DNA from 2 places in the Helicovermis profundi genome. Region 2 is predicted to be linked to the other one. Evidence: riboswitches for the same ligand, from Rfam matches in the RefSeq annotation. Region 2 holds a riboswitch; the other holds the start of a gene.
What was found. A riboswitch is a leader RNA that binds a small molecule or an ion and turns the genes downstream of it on or off. The one in region 2 is predicted to bind glycine.

Region 1: it holds a riboswitch for glycine, as region 2 does, so the genes downstream of both, AACH12_RS05330 (GrdX family protein) here and AACH12_RS02435 (ACT domain-containing protein) in region 2, are expected to answer to the same signal.

Annotation. Positions count from the first base shown of each region.
Region 1 is NZ_AP028654.1:1,229,839-1,234,256, forward strand. Features, by position in the region: gene AACH12_RS05320 (Na/Pi cotransporter family protein) at 1-561, shown strand, start outside; gene AACH12_RS05325 (DegV family protein) at 600-1,439, shown strand; glycine riboswitch at 1,574-1,676, shown strand; gene AACH12_RS05330 (GrdX family protein) at 1,826-2,233, shown strand; gene trxB (thioredoxin-disulfide reductase) at 2,269-3,216, shown strand; gene trxA (thioredoxin TrxA) at 3,370-3,687, shown strand; gene AACH12_RS05345 (glycine/sarcosine/betaine reductase component B subunit) at 3,735-4,418, shown strand, end outside.
Region 2 is NZ_AP028654.1:558,482-562,899, reverse strand. Features, by position in the region: gene AACH12_RS02440 (HD domain-containing phosphohydrolase) at 1-1,036, opposite strand, end outside; glycine riboswitch at 1,312-1,404, shown strand; gene AACH12_RS02435 (ACT domain-containing protein) at 1,517-1,786, shown strand; gene AACH12_RS02430 (PFL family protein) at 1,797-3,155, shown strand; partial or broken gene AACH12_RS02425 (Rdx family protein) at 3,329-3,535, shown strand; gene AACH12_RS02420 (nucleotidyltransferase family protein) at 3,608-4,159, shown strand; gene AACH12_RS02415 (sensor domain-containing diguanylate cyclase) at 4,235-4,418, opposite strand, start outside.

The DNA.
Region 1 (4,418 bases), 670 kb from region 2:
AAACTGTCTTATGCGAATGCTATGAATTCATTTATGAATAATGATATAAAACTTGCTAAAGAAACGTTTAAGATTGAAGAGGTAATAAACTTGATGGAAAGAGAAATAACAGAGTATCTTGTTAAACTCTCTAATACTTCTGTATCTCAAAATTCTAGGGAACGTATAGATGGACTTTTTTCTACTATAAATGATATTGAAAGAGTGGGTGATCATGCAGATAATATTGCTGAACTTTCTATTGAAAAAGGAGAAAAGTTTTTAGCGTTTTCCGATTCAGCGATAGAGGAACTTAAAGATATGAGTGAAAAAACAATTTTATCCTTTTCTGATTCATTGACATGTTTAAAGGAAGCTGATATAAAACTAGCGCAAAAAATTATTGAAAGAGAAGGAGAAATTGATGTGCTAGAAAAAACATTGAGAAAAAAACATATCAAAAGACTAAGCGAGAGGAAATGTCAAGCAAATTCAGGTGTTATATTTTTGGATATCATTAGCAATTTAGAGAGAATTGGTGACCATGCTTCAAATATTGCTTATGCTGTAATTTATGAATAGAAATTATAAATAAATTAATATTGCAATTGGGGGAGAAAATGAGTATAAGAATAATCACAGATAGCGTATCGGATATTCCAAAATCTATTTCAAATGAGTTAAATATAAGAGTAGTACCTCTTAGTGTTAATTTTGAAGATAAAGTATATAAAGATGGCGTAGATATTAATAACGAAGAGTTTTTTAATAAATTAATATCTTCTAAAAAACTACCAAGAACTTCGCAAGTTACGCCAGGTGAATTTATTAATGTTTTTAAAGAAGAATTATTAGAACATGAATTTTTAATTGTAATTTTAATGTCATCTAAATTAAGCGGAACATATAATGCGGCGATTAAGGCTAAAGAGTATATTAATAGTGATAAAATTGTTATAATAGACTCAAAAGCAATAAGTTTTGGATACGGAATGATCGTTATTGAAGCTGCTAGAATGGTGATAAATGGTAAATTAGAAGTAGAGGTAATAGATAAAATAAAGTATATGGTCAGGAATATGCAATATTTTTTTGTTGTAGATACTTTAGAATACCTTCTAAAAGGTGGTAGATTATCTAAAACTGAAGCCGTTATTGGTAAAATATTAAATGTTAAGCCAATTATTACAATAGTTGATGGCCAGTTGAAAGCTATTGATAAAGTTCGGGGAAGAAAGAAAGCATTTAAATGGATTTTCAATTGGATAGACCAAAATAAAATTGATTTATCTGATAAACAAATTGGTATTTATCATGCTACTAGTAAAGAAAATTTAAATATATTAAGAAGCGCTATTGAAAAAAATTATACGTTTAAGGAAATAATTGAATCTGAAGTAGGTTCAGTAGTTGGAACTCATGCCGGACCGGGATGCCTTGCAATAAGCTTTTTAAAATAATATATTTTTATATAGTATTTGATAAAAAAGTATCAATTGATAAAAAAAAGTATTGCATTTGGATTTTTTATGCTATATAATCAACATGTAAGTAGACAAAATGTTAACAAACGTTAACATATATGTACAATCGGATGAAGAATCAGGGAGAGAATCATTTAATTGATCGCCGAAGGAACAAATCTCTGCTATGCCAGTAGTGATGAATTTCTCAGGCAAAAGGACCGGATTTTGACGATACTCTGAAAAGTCTTTTAATAGACACCGAAGGGGCAATCTTTGAAAAAAGAGAATCTCTCAGGTTACTATAACAGAGGAGAAACGGCATTTATGCTGTTTCTCCTGTTTTTGTTTTTGTTTCTATATTTAGGATTGGATGTGTGTGTATGAAATATGTAATTATTACTAATAATAAATTAGTAAATGAGTATTACTTAAACGAAATTAATTTCAAAAATTTAGAAAAAATAATTTTTATGGAAACTGCTAGTTTTATTAATGTTCTTGAATTTGCAAGAGATAGTATTCATAAAGGTCATAAATTACTTACTCATCCTTTAACGGGTAGTGTTAAACCATACGAAACACCATTTAAATCAGTTGTCATTTCGAGTGAAACAACTGAAATGGATTTCGAATCGCTAAATATTATTGAAAATAGTATTGAAGTTACAAAAAAATTTCTAAGAGATTACAAGCCAAGAAATTTAAAGGAAAAGCATTTAAAAGATTTTATGATTATTGATAAAAGTTTAATTGATAGTGGTATAGAAAGTATTAATCAGGTTTATTAAATTTTAAGACCAAATTTTTAAGGAGGAACTTTTAAGTGGAAAAAATATTTGATGTTGTAGTAATTGGAGCAGGCCCTGCTGGACTTTCAGCTGGTTTATATGCTGCTAGAGCAAAGATGAATGTGTTAGTTTTAGAAAAAAGCAGAACAGGTGGACAAATTGTAACTACTGAAGAAGTTGCAAACTATCCTGGTTCAATTCCAGAAGCTACTGGTCCAAGTTTAGTAGCTAGAATGGTAGAACAATGTGAAGAATTTGGAGCTGAAATTTTAAAAGATTCAGTACTTGATATAGATCTCGATTCGGATATAAAAATTATAAAAACAAATAGTGGTAAAAATATAAAAACGAAATCTGTTATTATTGCAACAGGTGCTTCACCTAGAAAACTTGACTGTCCAGGTGAGAGCGAATTAACTGGTAAAGGAATTTCATACTGTGCTACATGTGATGCTGATTTTTTTACTGATTTGGAAGTTTACTGTATTGGCGGCGGCGACACTGCTCTTGAAGAAGCTATGTACTTAACTAAGTTTGCTAGAAAAGTAAATGTTGTTCATAGAAGGGATGAGTTTAGAGCTGCCAAATCAATTGTTGAAAAGATAAAAGCTAATGATAAAATCAATTTAATTTATGATTCGGTTGTAGAAGAAATTAAAGGTGATGGAATTGTTGAATCTTTAGTACTTAAAAATAAAAAAACTGGCCAACTAACTGAGCATCTTGCAGATGAAGAAGACGGAACTTTTGGTGTATTTGTGTTTGTTGGTTATATTCCACAAACTGAATTGTTTAAGGGCAAAGTAGAACTTGATGAAAGAGGATATTTTTTAACTGATTCTGATATGAAAACAAATATTGAAGGTGTGTTTGCTGCAGGAGATGTGAGACAAAAGTCATTAAGACAGGTAGTTACAGCAACTGCTGATGGTGCGATAGCCGCGGTACAAGCTGAAAAATATATTGAACATAAATTTAGCTAAACTATTAGGCATTCTTCATTAGAGTTTAATAGTCCTAGGAAGAATGCTTATTTTATTATTACAAATGTTAAATTTATAACTACATTTTATTGCTATTTTTTCAAAAAATTTATAGCAAAATATTTTAAGAACGTTATTAAAAAGGAGGTAAAAATGTTAATTTTATCAAAAGATAATTTTAGTGAAGAAGTTTTAGAATCAAGTGGATTAACTCTTGTTGATTATTGGAGTGATTCATGTGAACCATGTAAGGCGCTTATGCCAGATGTAGAGGTTCTTTCAAATGAGTATGAAGGAAAAGTTAAGTTTTGTAAACTGAACACTACTAAAGCTAGAAGACTTGCAATTTCACAAAGAGTTTTAGGACTTCCAACTATTGTATTATATAAAGATGGTCAGAAATTGGCTGAAGTTACAAAAGATGATGCTACAAAAGATGGTATCAAAAAAATGATTGAAAGTAATTTGTAAAAGTTTTTAACCAACCACTTGGTTGGAATAAAGAGGAGGTGAACCTTTTGCGTTTAGAGATTGGTGAAATTTTAATTAAAGATGTACAATTTGGTGAAGTATCAAAAATTGAAAATGGAACTTTATATGTAAACAAAGAAGAAATAATCAAGTTGGCAAGTGAAGATGAGCATTTAAGTAAAGTAGATGTTGATTTAGCAAGACCAGGTGAAGAGGTAAGAATAACACCTGTAAAAGACGTGATTGAGCCTAGAGTTAAAGTCGAAGGCAAAGGTGGTATTTTTCCTGGAGTGATTAGTAAAGTTGATACTGTAGGAGAAGGAAGAACTAACGTACTAAAGGGTGCTGCAGTTGTTACTTGTGGTAAAATTGTCGGATTCCAGGAAGGTATTATTGATATGACTGGAGTTGGCTCTGAATTTACACCGTTTTCAAAATTAAATAATGTAGTGGTAATTCTTGAACCTAAAGAAGGAATTGAACCATACCAATATGAAGCTGCAGCAAGAATGGCTGGACTTAAAATAGCAACATATTTAGGTGAATTATCTAGAGAATTAACTCCAGATAATATTGAATCTTTCGAAACAAAACCAATGTTTGAGCAAGCAAATGAATATCCAAAATTACCAAAGGTAGGCTATGTTTATATGCTTCAAACTCAAGGTTTACTTCATGACACTTATGTTTATGGAGTGGATGCAAAGAAGATTGTACCAACAATTCTTTAT
Region 2 (4,418 bases):
AAGGAATTTCACTTTTTTTAAGTCCACTTGGATACCCTTTTCCATCCCACCTTTCATGGTGGTGAAGTACGTATTTTGAAATTACTTTTAATTCACTTGTCCTAATTAATATATCATGACCTTTAATAGTATGCATTTTTACTTCGTCATATTCTTCATCATTTAATTTTCCTTTTTTATTTAATATATCGACACCAATAAATGTTTTTCCAATATCATGAAGAAGCCCTGCTATATAAATATAATCGTTTTCACAATCTTTACAATCCAACTTTTCAGCAATTAACCTGCTAATATTGGCTACACTTTTAGAATGTCCTTCAGTGTATTCATCATGCATTTCTAGAATATTCGAAACAATAGAAATTGATTCCTCTGAGATTTTCTTTTCCAAACTTATTCTTCTCTTTGTAAATTTATCAATCAAAATAAAAAGAATTAATAAAATAATGCTAACAATAAATAATAAAAAAAGTAAAACATTTCTTGATTTTACTGCACTAGCATTACTATCATTTTTAAGTTTTTTTGCAATATCAATGTTTATAGTTTCTAATTCATTTATATAATTTTCACTAAGTTTTGTTAACCACTCAATTTTAGATATTAATATATCTGCACCTTTATACTCCCTATAGTAAAAAATTTCATTTAATATGTTTTCATACTCGGTGCTTAAAATTTCAACTTTTTTAAGTACTTGGACTTCATCTGATACTAAATATTTGTTCTTATATTCTTTAATTAATCTATTAATTAGTTGAATACTTTCAGCAATAGCTTTCCATTCAGCATTAGAATCATCAACCGTTAAAGAAGATTTTTTTTCATACACCATTTTTTGTAAATTCAATTCCATATAAAATACTTGTTTTTGAATATCAGTTAAAATTTGATTTGGAATATATCTATCTTCGTAAAACGTATTTAAATTATTATTTGCTTTATTAATTGAGCTAATGCCCTTATATGCTACAGCTGTTAAAATAAATAAAATTACAATAGCTATTACAATCAATTTACTTTTTAATTTCATCTTTATCTCCACACCCTTTATACACTTTTCAATAGAATAAACATGTAAATTTTCTTGTTTCAAATCGATTAATTATACCTTTAAAAATTAACCTTTACAATAATTATTTATACATTTTTTTGCTTGATTTCTTAAATAAAATTATTACTATTTGTAATAATTTTATTTTTCTTTAATTATACTTGACAATTATCAATTTTCTATGATAACATCATTATTAAATTAATATGGCTCGGATGAAGGTAGTGGAATTACGAATTAGTAAGACCGTTATTAGACGAACCTCTGGAGAGACTCATTTATGAGCACCGAAGGGGAAAGCTGTTTTTACAGTGAAACTCTCAGGTACAAGGGACAGAGGAAACATTTTATAAAAAGATAATTCTTTTTATACGTATAACGCTTTCTATGAGACTAAGTTTTAGTCTCATTTTGTTTTTTGTACCTTCTTCTGTTTTCTAACACAAAAAGGAGATTTTTATGAATGCATTTATTTCAGTACTAGGAATGGATAAAAAAGGAATTATCAAAGAAATTTCAGCAATTTTAACTGATCACTCTATCAATATTTTAGATATAAACCAAACAATTGTTAATGGATATTTTACAATGGTTATGCTAGTGGATCTTAAAGATATGGTAATTGAGTTTAAAAAACTTAAAAATGATTTATCTATTTCAGCAAAAAAACTTGAACTAAGCATAAAGGTGCAACACGAAGAAATTTTTTCTGCAATGCATAAAATATAAAGGAGGCTATATGAATAATTTTAATAATATTCTTGAAACTATAAGTATGATAGAAAAAGAAAAACTTGATATAAGAACAATAACAATGGGAATTTCACTTTTGGATTGCTGTGATAGTGATGGTAAAAAATCAAGAGAAAAAATATATAATAAAATTACGACATATGCAAAAAATTTAGTTAAAGTTGGCGAGGAAATTGAAGAAAAATATGGAATCCCAATAATTAATAAAAGGATTTCTGTTACACCAATTTCTCTAATAGCGCAATCAAGCAACGATCTAGATTATATTGAATATGCTAAAACATTAGACAAAGCTGCAAAAAAAGTTGGAGTAGATTTTATTGGAGGATTTTCGGCACTTGTTCAAAATGGATATACGAAAGGTGATAAAATTCTTATCAAATCACTCCCAATGGCTTTATCATCTACTGATATTGTATGTTCATCTGTAAACGTAGGAACAACGAAAGCTGGAATTAATATGAATGCAGTAAAAGATTTGGGTAAAGTTATAAAAGAAACCGCTTATCTAACTAAAGACACTAATAGCATTGGATGTGCAAAATTAGTTGTATTTGCAAATGCTGCTGAAAACAATCCATTTATGGCAGGGGCATTTCACGGAGTATCTGAACCTGATTGTGTTATACATGTTGGCATTAGTGGACCTGGAGTAGTTAAAACAGCACTTGAAAAAGTTAAAGGAGATTCTTTTGATATAGTATCTGAAACAATTAAAAAAATTGCCTTTAAAATAACCCGAATTGGACAACTTGTAGCAAATGAAGCCTCAGAAAAATTAAATGTACCTTTTGGAATAATCGATTTATCACTTGCTCCTACTCCTGCAGTAAATGATAGTATTGCAAGAATACTTGAAGAATTTGGACTTGAAGTTGTTGGTGCACACGGAACAACAGCAGCTCTTGCACTCTTAAACGACGCGGTAAAAAAAGGTGGAGTTATGGCAGCAAAGCATGTTGGAGGACTTAGTGGAGCATTTATACCAGTGAGTGAGGATGAGGGTATGATTGCAGCTGTAAAAAAAGGATCACTTACTATAGAAAAACTTGAAGCCATGACTTGTGTTTGCTCTGTTGGTCTTGATATGATTGCAATACCTGGAGATACACCGTCAAGTACAATTTCTGCAATTATTGCAGATGAAGCTGCTATAGGCATGATTAATAATAAAACAACTGGAGTAAGAATAATTCCTGTTTACGGAAAATCACTGGGAGATGAAGCTGTATTTGGTGGGCTACTTGGAACGGCTCCTATCATGAAAGTAAATACATTTTCCAGTGAAGATTTCGTTAATAGAGGTGGTAGAATCCCTGCACCTATTCATAGCTTTAAAAATTGATAATTTTCAATTAAAATTTAAAATTATCTTTAACTCAAAACAAAAAAGCTATATCATTATGATATAATTTTAATAAAAGAGTATTATTTTTAAGTTTACAATTATTATACAAAGGAGTTTCTATGAATAACACTATTACCATTGAATACTGCACATCATGAGGTTATTTAGGGAGGGCCGTGAGCCTAGCTGAAAGACTTCTTAATGAACATAAAAAACACATAACTTCTGTTAAATTAGTTCCATCTGAAGGTGGCATTTATGATGTTTATTTTAACAGCGAAAAAATTTTTTCTAAGTTTGAAAAAGGTGATTATCCTGGACTTTCGGAAGTTGAGTCTATGGTTAGAAATAAATTAAATCACGAAAATCTTTTTTAACAGACTACTTTTTTAAAAAAGATTAATTCTCTTATCATTTAATTTTTCTATAAACTTTTGGGAGTGATTAAAATGTTTACTACATTATCAATAATAGCAGATAAACTAAACGAAGCTAATATTACATGGGCTATTGGTTCTTCAATGGTTTTGTGTATCCATGGACTAGTCGATAAACCAAATGACATCGATATTATTATTTCTTTAGATGATATAGAAAAAGCTGATATAATACTAAAATCACTTGGTACAAAATCCAAATGGGAAAAGTCTGCTTCATATTCATCAAGGTATTTTTACGAGTATGTTATTAATGGCATTGATATTGATGTGATTTCAGGGCTTCGTATTAATTTAGAAAAAGAAGTATTCGAATATAATTTTGATAAATCATCGATTACAAAATCTCATATTATAAATGGTATTAGTATTCCTATGACATCTCTAGAAGAATGGTATCTTTTATATCAACTTATGAAAAATAGAGAAGCAAAAGTCGCTATGATTGAAAAGTACTTATCAATAAATAAATCTCAACATATTAGCATTTTAAAAAAAATGCTCGAACAAAATATACCTGAAAACATAAAAAAAAGAGTTCTAAAACTTATTGATAGTTATTAGTCTTTAGGTAACTTTACTTGATTTTAAAAAAAGCCTTAATATTTGAATAAAATATTGAGGCTTTAAATAATTTATTTATAACTCATAACTTACTATTTGATCCTTTCCATTTTCCTTAGCTTTATATAAGGCCTGATCAGCCATTATCTGTAATTCTCTCAAAGAATCGGAATGCATAGGATAATTCGCAACTCCAAAACTCGCAGATATCTTAAACGGAAAAGAATTTACAAATTCATTTGATAATAACTTTTCTCTA